2 regions of the Lysinibacillus sp. NPDC047702 genome follow, and region 1 is predicted to be linked to the other one. Evidence: a T-box and tRNA genes for the amino acid it is inferred to sense, from the RefSeq annotation. Region 1 holds a T-box; the other holds one or more tRNA genes.
The links. A T-box is a leader RNA that pairs with one kind of tRNA and senses whether it is charged. The one in region 1 lies ahead of ileS (isoleucine--tRNA ligase), so its partner is inferred to be a tRNA-Ile.

Region 1 (10,253 bases):
TGGACAATACGACACATTGCAAACGGCTAGTGCTGGACTTTTTAATGAGGCAGAAAGACAAAGAATGCTCATTTATCCCACTTATTATGAGCCAGTGGAGGAAGATTTTCAGTTTACAGTATTTACCATTCAATATCCTATAAAATTTGTACAATTGCGTCATCCAGATGTACTTGGCGCATTATTATCATTGGGGTTGAATCGAGGTAAGTTTGGTGATATCCGCGTTGATGAACACCATGTCCAGTTTGTTGTAGCAAATGAGATAGCGGAGTATGTCCGCTTGCATTTAACAGGTATTGGCAAGGTGAAGGTTCATGTAGAATCCATGAAAGAGGCAGAGTCGCTTCTGCAAAATGAGGAAGAATGGCTAGAAGAGTCTCACACGGTTACTTCAATGCGGTTAGATGTTATTATCGCAACAATTTTAAAGGTTTCTCGTCAAAAGGCACAGGCTTTAATAACAGGTAATAAAGTGCGTGTCAATTGGACAGAGCGAGATACAGTTGCTTTTGAATTACAAGAGGGGGATATTTTATCTATACGGGGTAGTGGTCGAGTAAAAATTCTAATGACAGAAGGCCGTACAAAAAAAGATAAAATCCGTTTACAAGTCGGTTGTTTGACCCAAAAAGGTTGAAAATCAAGTGAATTTCATTAATTTTTACTGCTAAGTTGTCGGAACAATTGTATAATAGAAATACGAATGTACATGTAAAGGAGAGAAGGATCGTATGCCATTATCACCTATTGATATACATAATAAGGAGTTTACAAAATCCTTCAGGGGCTATGCTGAGGATGAAGTAAATGAATTTTTAGATCAAATTATTAAAGACTACGAAATTTTATTACGTGAAAAAAAGGACGTTGAAAAACAGTTAGAGATGGCCTTAGAACAAGCTAGGCATTTTAACACTTTAGAGGAGACGTTACAAAAATCAATTGTTGTAGCACAGGAGGCTGCCGATGAGGTGCGAAGAAATTCACAAAAAGAGGCAAAGCTTATTGTGAAAGAAGCAGAGAAAAATGCTGATCGTATCCTCAATGAAGCTTTAACAAAGGCTCGTAAAGTAACAATTGAAATTGATGAGCTTAAAAAGCAATCCAAGGTATTTCGTAATCGATTTAAAATGCTTGTAGAGGCTCAGCTTGATCTATTAAATGCAGATGACTGGGACCATTTGTTGCAATATGATATAGATTTAACAGAAATTCAAGCATCTGTGGGAGAAGCACAGGAATCAGATCAAATTTAGCATTTATTTTGCGTGACGTATGAGCGCAATAAGTGAAACTTGACGTGATTGTTTGATTTTCATATACTAATGAAATAGTAATTATTTTAAACAGATATGCATACTGGCAGAGACGAAGACAGTATTTGTTAGGCGTAGCAAAGCGATTTGGGGATAGTGTGAGCCCAAACAAGCAAATAACAATGAACATCACTTCAGAGCTAAATAACTGAATGGAAGTAGGTTATTTCGTGATGCACAACGTTAACGTGCTTAAAGAGGTAGTACAAATTTGTGCTACAAGTAGGGTGGTACCGCGAGTATAAGCTTCTCGTCCCTTAGTGGGGATAGAGAGGCTTTTTTTATTTGCTTAATTTCCAACGAACAGCTACTTTTCTTTCGTTAAATCGTAAGCGATGAAAGAAATACTTAAACGTGTTGAATTCGCCAAGTGCTGTCATATGTATATGAATGCCTTAAGCATTAGCTTTGTTCTTTGTGTGTAAAATTAAAGGAGGAATAGAAGTATGGTTGAATATAAGGATACTTTATTAATGCCTAAAACAGATTTCCCGATGCGAGGAAACTTACCGGCAAATGAACCAAAAATGCAAGAAAAATGGAATGAAATGGACATTAACAAATTACAGATGGCGCGTACTGAAGGACGTCCTGAGTACGTACTACACGATGGTCCTCCCTATGCAAACGGTGATATTCATATCGGTCATGCACTAAATAAAGTGTTAAAAGATATGATTACACGCCATCGCTCTATGAATGGTTTTCATGTAAACTATATTCCAGGCTGGGATACTCATGGTTTACCAATTGAGCAGGCTTTAACAAACAAAGGTGTAAAGCGTAAAGAGATGTCTGTTGCGGACTTCCGAAAACTATGCGAAAAGTATGCGTACGAACAAATCGACAATCAACGAGTTCAATTCCGTCGTTTAGGCATTCGTGGTGATTGGGAAAATCCATATATTACTTTAAAACCAGAATTTGAAGCTCGCCAAATTGAAGTGTTCGGGAAGATGGCGGAAAAAGGCTATATTTATAAAGGCTTAAAGCCAGTTTACTGGTCTCCTTCTTCTGAATCTGCACTTGCAGAAGCGGAAATTGAATATCAGGATATTAAATCACCTTCTATTTATGTAAGCTTTGCTATTAAAGATGCTAAAGGTGTAGTACCAGCCGATGCTAAAATTATCATTTGGACAACAACGCCTTGGACAATTCCAGCGAACTTAGGGATTTCTGTAAACCCTGAATTTATTTATGTAGTTGCAGCAGTTGCAGATAAAAAATTCATCATTGCTAAAGAATTATTAGAAACAGTTGCTAAAGAACTTGATTGGGAATCCTATGAAGTTGTTCAAGAAGTTAAAGGTGAAGCACTGGATCGAGTTGTTGCGCAGCATCCATTCTATGACCGAGAATCTCTTGTGATGGTTGGTGAGCATGTAACGGCTGAGGCAGGTACTGGCTGTGTTCATACAGCACCTGGTCACGGGGAAGATGACTATTATATTAGTAAGCAATACGGTCTGCCAATTTTAAGCCCTGTTGACAATAGTGGCTGCTACACAGAGGAGGCACCTGGTTTTGAAGGTGTGTTCTATAACGATGCAAATAAATTAATTACCGAAAAATTACAAGAAGTAGGCGCACTAGAAAAGCTTAATTTCTTTACGCACTCATACCCACATGACTGGCGTACAAAAAAACCAGTTATTTATCGTGCAACACCACAATGGTTTGCGTCTGTTGAAGCATTCCGTGGTGAGTTACTAGAGGCTGTAAAAGCAACAGCATTTACACCTGCTTGGGGTGAAACGCGCCTTTACAATATGATTCGTGACCGTGGTGACTGGGTAATTTCACGTCAGCGTGCATGGGGTGTGCCGATTCCAATTTTCTATGCTGAGAATGGTGAGCCAATCATTACACCAGAAACAATTGCGCATGTTTCTGCGTTGTTCCGTGAGCATGGCTCAAATATCTGGTTCCAAAAAACAGCTAAAGAACTATTACCTGAAGGCTTTACACACGCTGGTAGCCCGAATGGTGAATTTACAAAAGAGAATGACATTATGGATGTTTGGTTTGATTCAGGGTCGTCACATCAAGGCGTGCTAGTAGAACGTGGTATGAAATATCCAGCAGATTTATATTTAGAGGGTTCTGACCAACACCGTGGCTGGTTCAACTCATCTTTAATTACGTCTGTTGCCATTAATGGCTATGCTCCATATAAGGGACTATTAACACACGGTTTCGTACTGGATGGAGAAGGACGCAAAATGAGTAAATCATTAGGAAATGTCATTATTCCGCAAAAGGTTATGGATCAATACGGAGCTGATATTCTTCGATTATGGGTTGCCTCTGTTGATTATACAAGCGACGTACGTATCTCAATGGATATGCTAAAACAAGTATCTGAAGTTTATCGTAAAATCCGAAACACATTCCGTTTCTTACATGGTAATGTAGCTGATTTCGATCCAACTAAAGATCGTGTAGCCTATGCAGATCTTCGTGAAATGGATCAATACGTTTATATGCGTCTGCAAGATGTCTTAAAAACTGTACGTACTGCCTATGATCGCTATGATTTTGCAGCTGTATACCATGCTGTTAATAACTTTGTTGCTGTAGAGTTATCCTCATTCTACCTAGATATTGCAAAAGATGTTGTATACATTGAGGGCACTGACAACAAAGATCGTCGTGCAATGCAAACGGTGATTTATGATACATTAATGACGTTAGTAAAAGTAATGACACCTATTATTCCTCATACAACAGATGAAATGTGGTCTTACTTACATGCTCAAGGTGTAGTAGAAGAGGGTTCTGTACAATTAACTGATTTCCCAGAAGTTGATGTACAAGGGAACTTCGAGGAACTGCGTGCAAAATGGGTGAAAATTATTGATGTTCGTGATGATATTCTAAAAGCTTTAGAAGAAGCCCGTAATGCAAAAACAATCGGTAAATCTCTTGAAGCAAAAGTAACTGTGTACGCTAAAGAGGATGTTGCTGCATTATTAAATGATGCAAGCATTGATTTTGCTCAACTTTCTATTGTTTCAGCCTTTGAAGTAGCATCTATTGATAAGGCACCAGCGGATGCGTTAGTGCTTGAGCACGCATCTATTGTTGTTGAGAAAGCAACAGGAGAAAAATGTGAGCGCTGTTGGTCAATTTCTGAATCAGTTGGTGCAAATGAAGCACATCCAACAGTTTGTGCGCGCTGTGCAGAAGTTGTAGAAAAATATTACGTTTAGAAATAATATTAATTGTGATGAAAACGCAAGTCTCCAAAATTGGGGGCTTGCGTTTTTTGATGAGACTATCATGTAATAAAGCCTATGTATAATTATTTAGTGAATTGCATTCTCGCCCTTTACTGGGTGTGGCCTGTCTCACGCATAGAAAGCACCAATCGTGGTGGACTTTTTATACTACTAGTTATGTTGGTTGATGAAACATGAAGATGGGCGTGAATGCACTTTTTATTTAAATAAAATTTCTTTTGTGTTGCGGTAGTCTGTTGGAGAAATGCCTACATATTTTTTAAATGTCAGGCTGAAATAATTTGGTGTGTTAAAGCCACAGATGGAGGAGATTTTCTCAATAGTATAGTCGTATTTTCTTAAAAAAGGCAATGTTTTAATGATACGGGTAAAGGCTACATAATCTACAAAATTGCGACCAGTTTCCTTTTTGAATAATCTGCTAAAATGTGTGGCGCTGAAATTTATATATTTGGCAACATCACTGATTGTAATTTGCTCATCATAATGCTCCTCTATATAAAGAATGGCCCTTTGAAGCTGTTCCTGTTCTGTTAAGTCTTCATAAAATCTTGCATGTATATTGTCAACAGGTGGTTTTCTCCTTGCCTTTCGAGCTTGGCTGTAGGATTCCTTCACTTGCATAGGATCATGAAAGACGCTTCCTATCCCCATAAATAGATGAATACAATACTCCTTTTTTAAGATCTCAATTACCTCATACAGAGAGTCCGCTCCTTCTGTCCAATGCTTAAACGAAGTAATTTCATTAGGTATACGCATCAGCAGCAGTAAATAACGTTCAAAATTTAAAAAGGAAAGAGAGGCTTTATCTGCAAAGCCCTGGCGAAACATATTGGTAATAACGCTATTTGCATCCTGAGGAATACATCGATTTTCATGTATATCGATATAGCCTTGAATTAAAAAAACAATATTTGGGATACAATCTTTTGATAAAAAGGAGGCAGATTGAATAATTTCCTGCTCATTTTCAATTTCTCCACGAATAAGCCGTTTTAAAAAGGCTTCTCTGAAAGGTGAGGTGTGGTCTTGTGAAATTTGCTGTGATAACTCAAGCATTGTAAGTGTGCTTGCTTGTTTTTCTTTATAAGATGTATAAAGTTTTTTTACAATTCTGATGAATTTTGATTTCTGTAAAGGTTTTATAAGTAATGCAGATAAATTTAATTCAATCGCTATACCAGTTGAGTAGGTAAGGTGTTCTGCAACAATAGGGACAATTAAACTATTAGGATAATTTCTTTTTAAACGATTTACCTTTACCCAATCAAATAAGTGGTTAATATCATAGATAAAGATTGCAACATCCTCTGTATTAGGCTGATTACAATTAATAAAGGTATTCGGTAGAAATTCTTCTAGCCAGTTGCTCATCTGTTGTTTTTCTAAGTAACTTTCCATGTACCAAACAATATTTAAAATGGTAACAACTCCCTTCTATTATAACGATAAAAGTATTTTAACTTAAAATAGCGTTTTTTTGTACTAATACAGCAATATTTTGTAACTATATTATAAACAAAATAGAATAGAATAATTGTAGTGAATAATAATTTGAAATTTCAGATAATTATTTGCGTATAGAAAAAAAGGGGGAGTTGAAATATGGCGGAAGTAGGAAGTAATGATTACGAGTACGTGGAAGCTGGAACAATCGATATTAAGGATCTTCCACCACTAGATGCAACTACTAACAAAATTATGAAAGATGAGCTTACTACAGGTTTTGGCTTAACGGTATTTTATTTCATTTTAATTTTTAGTATTCCGATTATGAACTGGTTTGCTCCGGAATTCGCATTTAAGAAAATTTGGGGCGGAATGACGGTAACATGGTTTGTTACAACTGTCATTATGATGGCTATGGCTTTTATTATTGCCTATGTCCATACAACATTGTACGAAAAACGCCTAAAGAAATATGAAGTAGCTAATAAGTAGGTTTGGGGGGAAATACTGAATGATGAAAGCTCTATTGGAACCGAAAATGATAATGACCATTGCTTTAATGGGAACAATTGTATATATTACGTATTTAACGAAAAAAAATACAACCGCATCCGATTTCTTCGTTGGGGGGCGTAGCTTCGGATGGTTTACAAATGGTTCAGCAATTGGTGGGGATTATTTAAGTGCGGCAACATTTCTTGGGATAGCCGGACTAACCTTCCAATTGGGGTATGATGGTGCATACTATGCATTTTGCTTCTCTATAGGTTTAACACTATTAGCTATTTTTGTGGCTGGTCCATTAAGACGATTTGGTGCATTTACTGTTGCCGATTTTTTAGCCTATCGTTTTCATAGTAAGCGAGCTCGACTAGTTGCAGTAGCGGTTGTTTTAGCGATTTCTGGTTTCTATGCCGCTCCACAGTTACTAGGTGCTGCACAAATTTTAAGCATGTTCTTTGGTACTTCATACGAATTTGGCATTATCTTTACATGTGTAGTGATGATTTTCTATGTTGGTATAGGTGGCATGAAAGGAACAACCATCAATCAGGCTCTAGAGCTTTGGATTCGTCTTGGTGCATTTTTAGTCATGTTGATTGCTGCAATGTATAGTGGATTACACTACGATAAGATTTTAGCTGCGATTAATTCATTTAGTGGTCCAATTACGGGAACTTCACCATATGCCCTAGATGGAAAAGATATTAATTTTGATGGGGCAGCTTGGACTGGGACAGGCTTCTATTTCCCAACATTTTGGCAAACCATTAGTATGACAATTGGATTAGCATTAGGAACAATTGGTCTGCCGCATATTTTACTAAGATTTTATACAAATCCAAGTGCAAAGGCAGCTCGTAAATCGGCATTAATGGCGATTGGAATTGCCAGTACGTTTTTCTTATTAGCTGTATTTTTAGGTGTCGTAGGTCGAGCTATTTTTATCTCTGGTACAGCAAGTGGAGAGGTAATGCGTGATTTAGTGCTTGGTGGAAATAATATGGTTATTCCTACGACAGCACTTGCATTAGGTGGGAAGTGGCTTCTTGGACTTGTTATAGCGGGGGCATTTGCTGCCATATTCTCTAACTTATCGGGGCTATTCATTACAAGTTCAGGAGCATTGGCACATGATTTATATGCGACTGTTATGAAAAAAGATATTACGCAAAAACAACGAGTAATCGCAGCGAAGGTTTCCATTGTTTTTTTAGGGATTATTTATGGCGCATTGGGCTTGCTTGTAAAGGATGCATCCATTGGTCATTTAGTAGCTCTAGCCTTTACCGTTGCAGCGAGTACATTTACACCAATATTTATTTTAGGTATTTGGTGGAGAGGGATGACAGAAAAAGGAGCGATTGCAGGTTTACTAATTGGACTTGGTGTTTCCATGTGGATGATTTTTTTACCAGGGACATTACCGAGCTTCCTACAATTTAAAATACCTGGAATTGTGACAGTACCAGCTGGCTTCCTTTCAGTAATCATAGTCTCTTTATTAGATCGAAAAGTACCTGCGGATGTAAATGATTTTATGAAGCGTGTGCATTCAAAAGAATCTGAAACTGTCTAATTTAACTTCTTTCAGCAAATGTTTTTTGTATCGAAAGCATAGCGGCATGTTTTATGCGCGTAAGCGTAGCGACAGCGGCAGATACAGAAGTCTCCTACCTCTATAGGTGATGAGAGGAATGCGAATTTAAGCTACTTTTCAGCGGGTGTCCAATCACCAGCTGAAATAGAGGAACTCAGGCTAAGATCTTCACATCCTGTGAAATCGCCTGAGTGACCAATATCGTGTTGACCCAAAGCCCCTGGCGGATGTCACGGAATCGGAAAGGAGTTAATAAAGGATGTTAGCCTAAAATCATCGCATTCATGCGATAACGGCTAACTGACCTGCATCACGCAGCCCTAAGCACAAAGCCGATTCCGGACGCAAATATGCCGAGGTATAATTGATATAAGCTATATCCATTTGCTTTATAAAGTGATGGGTATAGCTTTTTTTATCTTATCTAAAACATATGTCTTATTGAAAAGTTGATTTTGTTAATGAGGCGACACATCGAGTATCTCAAAGAATGTTACTCAATTGTTTGGAAATGAACCCTAAATTATAATAAATAAGGCTATTCTTTTGCTTATAGATCGTCCAACACATGCTATAATACTTACAATTAATGTTAGAAGGAGACGTCGATTTATATGTCAGTTATACAAGCTACCCTATCGACAACTAGAGAAACCGTGCAGGCTTTTCAAGAAGTCAGTTCACAATTACATAAAGAGCCATCACTCGTGTTGTTTTTTGCGAGTACAGTTCATCCTTTTGATCAATTAACTTCTTATTTTCATAACAAATATCCAAACAGTGAAGTAGTAGGAATAACAACAACTGGCGAAATTGGTCCAAAGGGATTTTCTGAATATAGTCTAAGTGCACAAAGCTATGGCAAGGATTTTGGACAGGTAAAGGCTGTATTAGTGGAAAATATTGAGAAGTATCCAATATTTGCACGCGATCATTTAAAACACAGCGCAAAAACGCTAGGCTTACAACTAGATAGTCCACAAATTGCTAAAGAGGGTCTTGCATTAGTCTTCCCAACAGGTTTAGTTGCTGGCGAGGAGAAAATGTTATCAATCGTAAATTCTATTTTTCGTTATGATGGCTTCCCGATTTTTGGAGGAACTGCAGGAGATGATGCAAAATTTGAAGAAACCCTTGTCAGCTTGAACGGGTGTCAAACTTCAAAGGGAGGCATCGTTATATTTATAAAACCTAATCTGCAGTTTTATATTCAAAAAGAAAATATATTTAAGAGTACAGGAATTGAATTAAAAATTACGAAATCAAATCCTGAAAAACGAATTGTCTATGAAATCAATCATGAACCAGCAGCAAATGCGTATGCCAAAGCTTTAGAGATAAATGTTCAACAATTATCAAAGTATTTTATGAAAAATCCTTTAGGGCGACGATTTAATGAGGAGTTACTTATTGCTTCTCCATTTAAAATAGAACAGAATGGGGCTATTGTTTTTTATTGCCAAGTGTTTCAGGATACTGTTGTTGAATTATTGGAGCCTAAAGATCCAATCGCAACATTACAATCAACTTTAGCAGATTTTACGGCTCATTTTAATTCACTTGAAGGTGTATTAGCATGTAATTGTATTTTACGAAAATTGCAGTTTCAAGATCAGCAATTATTTCCAGCGCTGAATGCCCAATTAAGAGAATTGCCTAGTTTAGCTGGATTTTGCAGCTATGGTGAACAGTTAAATAAATCATTAATTAATCAGACCTTAGTATTGTTAGGATTTGGTAAATGATAGATAGGAGAAAAAAACATGCTAAAACAATTTTTCAGACAGTCTAGGGATGAACAAAATAAAGCAGTGCTGATACAAGAAATTAATGGCTTAACACCTGAAGAAAAAAATATGGTTTTAAAAGGGATGTTCGATTTGATTGGACTGTTAACCACTGCGAATGAGAATAATGCTAAAGAAGATAGTATGATGATTGAACAGATAGAGAATATCAAAAAAGTACTTAACACCCAGCAGCAAACAGTTTCTAAGGCAAATGAGAGTGCTGTCAATATAGTAAATGAGACAGAAAGCTTTTATGAAATTACAAATGCTGTAGAGGGAAAAGGAAAAGAAAATATTTCTCTAGTCGCAGAAGGTAATGAAAATATACATTTATTATTGATGCAAA
Region 2 (10,253 bases), on a different contig from region 1:
CATCAATAAAATAAGTATGAGATTTCGCTGCTTCCTCAATTTCTTTGAATGCCCAGTGTGTTGCTTTTACATCTGGGAAGCTTGGTGCTGTTACGCCTTGTAGCGGACCGCGCTCAAACATGCGGTTCATCATGATCACCGCTTGAGCACGTGTTAAATATTCTTCTGGCGCAAAGCTACCATCCTGACGACCGTTGATGATGCCTGCCACACGGTTCGCTTCGATTATCCATTGTGCCCAATGACCTTTTGTATCGTTGAATGTAATCGCTACATTCTCTTCGATAGGCAGTTGCTTAAAGTTCGCCACTACCGTTGCCATTTGTGCACGTGTAATGTTTTCACTGGCACGGAAGTTACCATTAATATCGCCATTCATAATGCTACGCTCTTTGACAAAGGCAATAGCTCCCGCTGCGTAATGATCACTTGGAATATCCTTAAATGGTGCAGTGTTTACTGGTCCATCTGTATAGCCTAAGATACGCGCAATCATTGTTGCCACTTGAGCACGTGTTACGTTTTTCTCTGGACCGAATGTGCCATCTGGGAAGCCCTTAATGTACGCTTCATGCTCTTTTACTTCAAGAGATGGTTTTGTTTCTTCGACCTTATTCACCTGAATAATTGTGAATGTGCTGAACTTCTCTACTGTAAAGCGTAAGCCTAGCTCACCCTTCGCCATTGTTACTACCTCAGGGATAACGACTTTCTTCTCCCCATCGGAGTGTTCAATAAATACCGCTAATTGCTTCAGGAATGCCTCACGCTCTGCTGCACCCGTTGGGATTTTCACGCCTTTTAATGGCAATGTTACCTGCGCAGGACGACTTGGCATATTTGTTTCGATTGTCATTGGACGTGCTACCACATGCACATCATTGCTTTGCAGTGTTGCTCGCACAACGCGCTCTGCACGTGCACGCTCTTCAATCGCTTGACGCTCGCTTTCCTTTTTCACGGGTACTAGACGGAAGTAGAAGTTATCGTCAATGCCCTGCATTGAACTTACTGGAATTGCAATATGTCCGTTTTCTGATGAAATTTCTAACGCTATTCCGTTATCGCGTAATAATTTCAAGGATTCTTTTGGAATTTCAACTTTCGCTTCCTTCACTTCATCATTCACATCTGGTAATACGATACGCGCAATATCGTTACCGATTGCTTTTGCCTTTGCCACAGCTTCTTTTGCATTGGCTTCTGTCAGAGCAACAAAGTCTGTGATATCGCCATTGGCATGCTTAGTACGCTCAATCTCTACAGTAGTTTTTTCCAGTGGTTTTTCGCCATCGATTTCAAGCTCCACTTGGATTTTTGTTTTTGTGTCACCCGGTGTCGGTGTTATTGGTGTTGTCGTACCACCGTTACCTGAATTCCCACCACCTGGATAAGATGTATCAGCTTGACGATAGATTTTCACGGTATAGTGTTTCTCGTTACCATTTGCATCTTTTACTGTAATGACAAGTATGTTTTCGCCTACACGCAATGGAATTTGTCCAATACTGCCTGGCTGCCCATTAACTGTTGTTGTGACTGTAGCACCTGCCTCTACTGGAATCGCTGTAAAGTCAATGACTGATGTTGGATAGCCAACTGTCATTGTGTAATCTGTTACCCCTGTTTGGAAGTTTGGACTTAACGTACCTGTAGATGGAGTTAATGTACCTAGCCCTTTGCCTAATTTCACAAGTGCATTTTGTGCCACCGTTAATGCTGCTAATGCTTTGTCTACTTCTCCCTGTGTTGCATTTGGATTCGTCAGCACTTCATTCGCTTTCTTTAAAGCCTCTTGATACTGTGCCCAGCTTGTTGGCGTATACTCACCTGCAACTAAGTTTTTAGCGTCATCCACCTTTTGCTGTAGTGGTACTTTGTTTACTATTGGTGTTGTTGCCACTGTAAATGTATGTTTTTTCGTTACCGTTTGTTGACCATTTGTTGCTGTTGCAATAATTGTATATGTGCCATCTGGTAAACCTGTTGGTGGTGTATATGTCCATTCACCTGTTAGTGGATCGACTGTTGCCGCCACATCTACCAGCAGAGACTCATCCTTGTCATTTTTCAAGACAATCGTCACAGTAGATGGTGTTGTGGTTACATCCACCTTCCCACCAATTGTTGGCTGCGGATTAGCTGTTACTGCGTCTGGCTTCGTAATTTGGAACGCTGCGCTGTATGGGTCCTCTGCCACCATTTCAAAATTCTCTACAGGCGCACCTGTCGCTCCCTTACCTTTTAAATTACCTGCACCATTATAAATAACCTTCACTTCTTTATTCGTTACGTCTGTGCCATTCGGTAATGTAAAGATCACCTTTTTACTATCAGTTGGATCAACTTCAAATGTCGGTGTTACTGGCGTTCCATCCACCATGACAGTAAAGCCTGTTAAATCTGTTAGCTCTACTTCTTGATTGAATGTCAGTGTCACTTTATTACCTTCAGATACTGTTTGTGTCAGTGCCACACTTGTTGGTTTTGGTGCTTTTAAGGCATTTTGTGCATCTTCTAATGCCTGTAATGCCGAATTTACCTCTTGTTGTGTAGCAGTAGGATTCGTTAACACTGCTTTTGCCTCAGTTAATTTCTCCTGTAATTTTGCCCAGCTTTCTGATGTGTAATGTGTTGGTGTTAAGCCTTCTATTTCTGTTACTTTATTATGAAGGGCTGTTTTATCAACAATTGTTAATGGCTTTGTTTTTGTAACTGTCTTATCGTTTTTTGTAGCTTTCACTTCAATTGTATAGTCACCTATTGCTAAATCTAATGAAGGTGTATATGTCCAATTGCCGTTCCCATCAACACTAGCCATACCACCTGCATTTGGTACTATATTTCCTAGTTTATCTTTTATCACAACTTCAACATTTGAACCAGCTTCAACTTCACCTTTTATGTCCGGTTTTGGCTTTGCTACAATCGTAGTACTTGGCTCGTTGATTTTTAAAGAAGTTGCAAATGAATTTACTGCCTCTATTTCAAAATTCCCAACTGGCAGATTATTTGTGCTACCTTTTAAGTTACCAGAGTCTTTTTCATATTTCACCTTAATAACTGATTCATTTGTAACATTTTCATTTGTTGGTAATGTTAAAATTATCTTATTACCATCTATTGTGTGAGTAACACTTTGTATAGGAATCTCTTTTCCATCTTTCGTAATTGTAAAGCCATTTAAATCTGTTAAAGTCACACTTTGATCAAAAATTAAGGTCACTTTATTTTCATCAGTGATTGTTTGTGTTAGGGTTGCTGTTTCTAGTTCAGGCTGTGTTGTCACAAGAGTAAAATATTGACCATCTGTGAACGTTAACTTTGTTGTATAATACTCTTTTCCATTAATTGTTTTTAACGTTAATGGATATTCTTTTGCTGCACTAAAATCTGTATCACTATCCCCTACTAGCAATGCTCCTTTTTCTGGTAAGGCTGCTTTAGGAATGGCAAATTCTACTTGTCCAACATTTCCTCTATTTTGCACTTTCCAAATGCGTTCAGTATGTGCTCTATCACCAATTGGTTTAGTATAAGTAAATGGTTGATTATTATCTCCCCACATTAAATATTGCATATCAGTTGAAAAAGTTGCTACATTATTAGAGTTTTTATCACTAATTTCACTTAAACCAATAATCACTTGATGACCAGGGTTTGTGCTGTTACTTTGCTTCTGCAATAATCCACCATTATCATCACGCGCAATCCCTGCGATGCTATGATAATACGCTGCATTTGTAGTTGCGTTCCATAGTACGCTTGTATCAGAAGCTAAATAATCTGCCTTTTTACTATTCGTAGAAAGTCCCTCAACTCCAAGTGTATAGCCATATTTAATAGCAAGATATGAACTTATTTGTTTGCGTTCTGTATCATCCAGAGCACGGTCATACACAATAATATCGCCAATTGTTCCTATCCATTCTTCTGGTCGACCACTTCCAATAATACGTCCTACTCGTGCCTGTGTCTTAGCGGTATTCCAGCTCTGAGGTGCTTTACCTATTTGTGTCGTTTTGCTATATAACGCACCATTCGTACCATCGTATGTTGCCACCAGTTCATTTGGCACATTTTTTTGCCAGAAACCATCCTCACTTGAGAACGAGCCTCCATAAATAGACATCGCACCTTTTGTGGTTCCACTAAGCTGGAGCATGCCTATCATATTACCCCCAGAAGCAGTTCCCCATGAAATGATATAACGATTATCGGCTGTATTGTTCTCTGATGCTGCTACAGCTACAATTGTTCGTGATGAATTACCCGTAGGAAGTTTATTGACATCAAGATCAAAATACTTATTATTCAGCTCTAACATCGGATTAAAATTCACATTATACTGTGCATCATTACGGTACATTGGTTGCAGAGTAGTTGTACTCTGTGTAGCATGATTGCCAACATTACTTTGATCTTGCCATTCAGATACTGTTTTTCCACTTTCAACACTAATTCCCTTATCGGGGCGAAGCCATAAAACTGCACCATCTACACCAGCTGGGGATGATATTGGTGTATCATTTGTTGCTGCTTTTGCCTTTTGTGGAACACCAACAAAAGAGATACTACTTGCGACTAGTGCTGTGGCAAGAAATGCGTTGAGGGAGCGTTTCCACCATTTTTGTTGCTTTTTAGTTTGCATGTTTGTTCCTCCATTCTTTGAAAAAGTGCCATAAAATTCTTAGTAAAGAGCTACTCATCCTCCTTTTATGAACTAAATTAACTCCAAAAATCTGAGGTTTTTCAATATTTCCTCACACTTAACTATAGAACATCGACCTATACAAAATATTTACATCAGAAATTTGGCACAATGTGCTCTTTTGACATTGGTTATACAACTTCTACAACATAAAAAATAGGCAATGTCGTTATTGCACATCACCTTTTTTCTCACAAAATTTCTATTAACTTTACAAGTCTTCAGCTTTCATAGGACAGCTGATTGGATTTCTTTTTATGATTAAACAAATATATAATTAACTAATATCAAATATCTTTTTATTAAAAAAGGAAAAAATTCTTTTAAACAAAGTTGAACAGTTTTAAAGAGGAGTGAGTTATGAAGAGAAGAATCTATGCGCTAAGAGAGTTGTCATGAGAACCGCTTTTTAAGTTTTAGATCGATTAATTCCAAATCCTCTTCATTCTCATACTAAATAACATATTAATCTAAATTTTCACCTGCAAAATCGCGCTCATTTGTCTCCATTTTTGATACCATCTTTCAATTTCCTCACTTGGCTCCATTGCTACTTGCTTCTTTAGCATTTTCTTTAATAACCAGTATTGTTCCTCAACAGCAGCTGCATTGCTCAGTAAATCGTAGAGCTTCATCAAGGTAAAATACCTTTCTTCCTCATCAGGGAAAAATGACTGAACCTTTACTTGCACCTTTACAGCAGCAAAGTAGTTCTCATTTTTAATATAATATTTACTTAATTGTTGTGCATGGTATAACCATAAACGTCTTAGTCGTTCCCTTTCGCTTTTTGACCATAAATAATCACTATCACCCAAATAATTGCCTGAATAGGCTTGGAATACCTGCTCATGTGCCCTTATTGTAGTCAATTCAAGCGGAGGTAAAGACTTTAATTGTGTTAACCATTGTTCCACATCGATTTCCACATCTTTCAATAATAACTGATAGCCTGATTTCAATAATGGACTGGAAATTTCCACTCCGTCTAATCCATAATTCTCCAAAGTTTGACGGATGGTATAAATAACTGTGTAAAGCTGCTTAGAGGCCTTATCCATATCAATTTCTGGCCAAAGCAGCTTCAAAATGAGGTCTCGTTGAATGATTTCATTGCGATGGGTAAGCATATAAGTAAACAATTCCTTTGCTTTTGATGTGCGCCACTTCATTACTTGCGCATTTCCATCAGGCATTACTACCTTTATACTTCCTAACAGTTGAATCATTTTTTGCCTAGTTGTGTTTGGTTGTTTTTTTTCGATAATCTTTTGAAGTCGTTCCAATGTTTTATGTAAACGTGGCTTTTGCACAGGCTTTAATAGATAGTCTATGGCATGCAAATTGAAAGCTTCTATCGCATATTTGTCAAAGACTGAAGTAAAGACAATTTCTATGTTTGGTAATAGTTCCCGAACCCTTTTACCAAGTGTTAGGCCGTCCATATCAGGCATTACTATATCTAAAAATACAACATCTGGTTGCATTGTTTGTATTTGAGCAACCACTTCTAGAAAATTTGTATATTCTCCAACTATGTCGACTTCCGAGACATTACTTTTTTTAAGTAAGTTTTTTAGTCTTTTTAATGATTGATTTTCATCATCTACTATCACAATTTTCATAACATCCCCTCCTTAAAAGTTAGTCTAGAAAACAAGTAAAGGTTATCACATGGGTCTATACAACTTCTACACAACTCCACTTATCATTGGAAAATTTTGTATTTTAATTGGATATATTACATAGGTAATTCCATCCTAGCAAATACAAAAAAGATGACCAGCTCGGCTAAAATTAGCTTGCTGGTCATTAACCTTTATTGATGAGGTATTAGAATAAAAAAAGCTATTGGAAATTTACTTAATCCTTTGAAAGCTGAAAATGTTAACCTATTGATTTTATTTTCATTAATACGGCTAGTTCCTACACGCTCATCTGCAATAGATGTTGCTTGGAATAAAGTAGTCTCAAAATTATAGTTAAACAAAAGAAATTCCACGCACACTCATTCACTTCATTTCTAATTCGCAGAAATGTTAACTTCAAAATAATATAGAGCAGTTAGATACACAATGCTATTAGAATGACTACTAATACTGATAGTCACTTAACCGCTAAAAATGAAAGTGACCAATATAATTATAGTGTAATAATATTGGTCACTTTTCCCCTCTTTATATACAGTCACCTTTAACCTTATATGAAATAGTTTTATAGAGGCTGTCATGTAATTCCATAAAATATCAAGAGCTAATTTATCAAGCATATTGAAAAGGAACAACTTAGGAACAAGTGACAATTACTATATATTTTCGTTTTGAGAACTAAGGAACGTATCACAATAAATTTGTTGATCTTTCTCTATACCTTTTATACGTGCATACGTATTACCGAATTCACACATTGTGTTTAATACTGGTACAAATGATTTTCCTAGATCAGTTAAGCTGTATTCCACTTTTGGAGGTACTTCTTTAAATACTTCTCTTTGTACAAGTCCATCTCTTTCTAACTGTTTCAATTGATCTGTTAGGACTTTTTGTGTAATTCCAGGTATAAATTCGTAAAACTCTTTTGTCCTTACTGATTTTTGGCTCAAGAAAAAGAGTATCAGACATTTCCACTTTCCACCTGCAATGTTCATAAAAATGTTGATTCCAGTATTATAGTTAACCATGTGCTTGTGCTTTTCCTCCTAAATAGGCACTTAAAAGTGGCTATACCACATTTTTGTGCGTTATTTTCTTATTTATTATTGCTTACTATAATTAAAGGTGCAATAAATAAAATTTCGGAGTTGATAAAATGAGTGTAAAAAATATTTTAGAAAAAAGACGTTCAGTTAGACATTATGATCCAAGTTATAAAATTAGTTCAGAAATTCTAACCTCATTAATTGAAAGTGCAAGTAAGTCACCTAATGGAAATAATATTCAAGCTACTCGATACTTAATTATTGATGAACCAGATTTAAGAAATTTATTATTGCCTATAGCCTTTAATCAACAACAAGTGATAGAGGCTTCAACATTAATTGTTATGTTAGGTGATTATCAGGCATTTGATAAAGATAATATTATTAAGATACATGAAGAAGGCTTTCAGGCAGGTTATTTTGATGAATCACTAAGAGATTATCTAGCGAATGCTGCCATAAATTATTATGAAAATAAATCTAAAGAAGATCTAGAACTAGAATTAACTAGAGATGTAAGTCTTGCGTCAATGTCATTAATTTTGTTAGCAAATGAAGCTGGTTTTGAGACAATCACTATGTCAGGCTATGATTCTAAGAAATTAAAAGAAATCTTAAATATTTCCGAAAGGTATTTAGATGTTATGCTTATAGCTATTGGTAAAGGTACTAAAGCTGGTCATAAGACCGTAAGACATAATGTAAATAAAGTAATGTATAGAAACCAAATCATTTAGGTGCTCTCATAGTATCTGATTATGTTAATAGGTAGGCAAAGAAATAATGTATTGTTGATGTAAGCAAAAATGACCAGTTACTCATTTAAAGTGAGTACTGGTCATTTATTTATATGATTTAAATTGTAAGTCTTCACCTTGTGTTTCAAGGCTTAATTAACCCACACAAATGATTTCTTCTTTATAAAATTAAAATTATTTACCTCAGACTTTGAACTGTCTACAGATTCATTAATTGGCTCTATCTAGTGCAGGATCGCACTTTCTAATGCACTATGATTATTCCTCTCAAATGACCATGGTTTCATTTAGGATGGTATTATAATTTTTGGCTTATAATTTCACTATTTTATAAGGCAATTGATTGACATACATAAAGAAAAAAGCATGTAACACACAACTGTGCTACATGCTTGATGACCCGTACGGGATTCGAACCCGTGTTACCGCCGTGAAAGGGCGGTGTCTTAACCACTTGACCAACGGGCCGTGGCTCCGAAGGCAGGACTCGAACCTGCGACAACCTGATTAACAGTCAGGTGCTACTACCAACTGAGCTACTTCGGAATAATGATGGGCCTAAATGGACTCGAACCATCGACCTCACGCTTATCAGGCGTGCGCTCTAACCAGCTGAGCTATAGGCCCATTTTGGAGCGGGTGATGAGAATCGAACTCACGACATCAGCTTGGAAGGCTGAGGTTTTACCATTAAACTACACCCGCAAATAATGGTGGGTCAGGACGGAATCGAACCGCCGACACTTAGAGCTTCAATCTAATGCTCTACCAACTGAGCTACTGACCCGAAATGGAGGAGGTAGAGGGATTCGAACCCCCGCGCGGTGTTACCCGCCTGTCGGTTTTCAAGACCGATCCCTTCAGCCAGACTTGGGTATACCTCCAAAAATATTAAAATGGTGGAGCCTAGCGGGATCGAACCGCTGACCTCCTGCGTGCAAGGCAGGCGCTCTCCCAGCTGAGCTAAGGCCCCAAATAAAATAAAGATGGTCGGAATGACAGGATTCGAACCTACGACCCCTTGGTCCCAAACCAAGTGCTCTACCAAGCTGAGCTACATTCCGAAATCATAATATGGCGCGCCCGACAGGAGTCGAACCCATAACCTTCTGATCCGTAGTCAGACGCTCTATCCAATTGAGCTACGGGCGCATATGTATCTATAAAAATGATGAGCCATGAAGGACTCGAACCTTCGACCCTCTGATTAAAAGTCAGATGCTCTACCAACTGAGCTAATGGCTCAAATTAAGAAATGAATGGCTGGGGTACTAGGATTCGAACCTAGGCATGACGGAATCAAAATCCGTTGCCTTACCGCTTGGCTATACCCCAATTTTAAAATGGGGCGACTGATGGGAATCGAACCCACGAATGTCGGAACCACAATCCGATGCGTTAACCACTTCGCCACAATCGCCACTATATATGATAACAGCTGTATATGAACGAGTACCTCAATACCTGGCAGGGGCAGTAGGAATCGAACCCACACCAAAGGTTTTGGAGACCTCTATTCTACCGTTGAACTATGCCCCTAAAATGGTGGAGGGGGACGGATTCGAACCGCCGAACCCTAAGGAGCGGATTTACAGTCCGCCGCGTTTAGCCACTTCGCTACCCCTCCAAGGGAATGGTGCCGGCGATAGGAGTCGAACCCACGACCTACTGATTACAAGTCAGTTGCTCTACCAACTGAGCTACACCGGCAAAATAATGGCGGTCCCGACCGGGATCGAACCGGCGATCTCCTGCGTGACAGGCAGGCATGTTAACCGCTACACCACGGGACCTTTTTTGGTTGCGGGGGCCGGATTTGAACCAACGACCTTCGGGTTATGAGCCCGACGAGCTACCACTGCTCCACCCCGCGATAATGATATATACTATTTATAAATTTAATGGTGGAGGATGACGGGCTCGAACCGCCGACCCTCTGCTTGTAAGGCAGATGCTCTCCCAGCTGAGCTAATCCTCCACAAAAAAATAAGCGAAGCGACGTCCTACTCTCACAGGGGGAAGCCCCCAACTACCATTGGCGCTAAAGAGCTTAACTTCCGTGTTCGGTATGGGAACGGGTGTGACC

Region 2: it has a tRNA-Ile gene. The T-box ahead of ileS (isoleucine--tRNA ligase) is inferred to sense a tRNA for this amino acid. The anticodon was not compared.

What each region holds. Positions count from the first base shown of each region.
Region 1 is NZ_JBNNMG010000008.1:85,139-95,391, reverse strand. Features, by position in the region: gene ACQKIM_RS06415 (RNA-binding protein) at 1-640, shown strand, start outside; gene ACQKIM_RS06410 (DivIVA domain-containing protein) at 735-1,259, shown strand; T-box leader at 1,360-1,580, shown strand; gene ileS (isoleucine--tRNA ligase) at 1,766-4,534, shown strand; gene ACQKIM_RS06400 (AraC family transcriptional regulator) at 4,763-5,941, opposite strand; gene ACQKIM_RS06395 (hypothetical protein) at 6,173-6,508, shown strand; gene ACQKIM_RS06390 (cation acetate symporter) at 6,528-8,096, shown strand; gene ACQKIM_RS06385 (FIST signal transduction protein) at 8,732-9,862, shown strand; gene ACQKIM_RS06380 (methyl-accepting chemotaxis protein) at 9,881-10,253, shown strand, end outside.
Region 2 is NZ_JBNNMG010000086.1:173-10,425, reverse strand. Features, by position in the region: gene ACQKIM_RS25460 (S-layer homology domain-containing protein) at 1-4,651, opposite strand, end outside; gene ACQKIM_RS25455 (response regulator) at 5,182-6,336, opposite strand; gene ACQKIM_RS25450 (winged helix-turn-helix transcriptional regulator) at 7,017-7,391, opposite strand; gene ACQKIM_RS25445 (nitroreductase family protein) at 7,520-8,146, shown strand; tRNA gene ACQKIM_RS25440 (tRNA-Glu) at 8,564-8,635, opposite strand; tRNA gene ACQKIM_RS25435 (tRNA-Asn) at 8,637-8,713, opposite strand; tRNA gene ACQKIM_RS25430 (tRNA-Ile) at 8,721-8,794, opposite strand; tRNA gene ACQKIM_RS25425 (tRNA-Gly) at 8,799-8,872, opposite strand; tRNA gene ACQKIM_RS25420 (tRNA-Phe) at 8,879-8,954, opposite strand; tRNA gene ACQKIM_RS25415 (tRNA-Ser) at 8,959-9,051, opposite strand; tRNA gene ACQKIM_RS25410 (tRNA-Ala) at 9,065-9,140, opposite strand; tRNA gene ACQKIM_RS25405 (tRNA-Pro) at 9,155-9,231, opposite strand; tRNA gene ACQKIM_RS25400 (tRNA-Arg) at 9,243-9,319, opposite strand; tRNA gene ACQKIM_RS25395 (tRNA-Lys) at 9,340-9,412, opposite strand; tRNA gene ACQKIM_RS25390 (tRNA-Gln) at 9,428-9,502, opposite strand; tRNA gene ACQKIM_RS25385 (tRNA-His) at 9,512-9,587, opposite strand; tRNA gene ACQKIM_RS25380 (tRNA-Trp) at 9,633-9,706, opposite strand; tRNA gene ACQKIM_RS25375 (tRNA-Tyr) at 9,711-9,794, opposite strand; tRNA gene ACQKIM_RS25370 (tRNA-Thr) at 9,802-9,877, opposite strand; tRNA gene ACQKIM_RS25365 (tRNA-Asp) at 9,885-9,960, opposite strand; tRNA gene ACQKIM_RS25360 (tRNA-Met) at 9,966-10,040, opposite strand; tRNA gene ACQKIM_RS25355 (tRNA-Val) at 10,070-10,145, opposite strand; rRNA gene rrf (5S ribosomal RNA) at 10,158-10,253, opposite strand, start outside.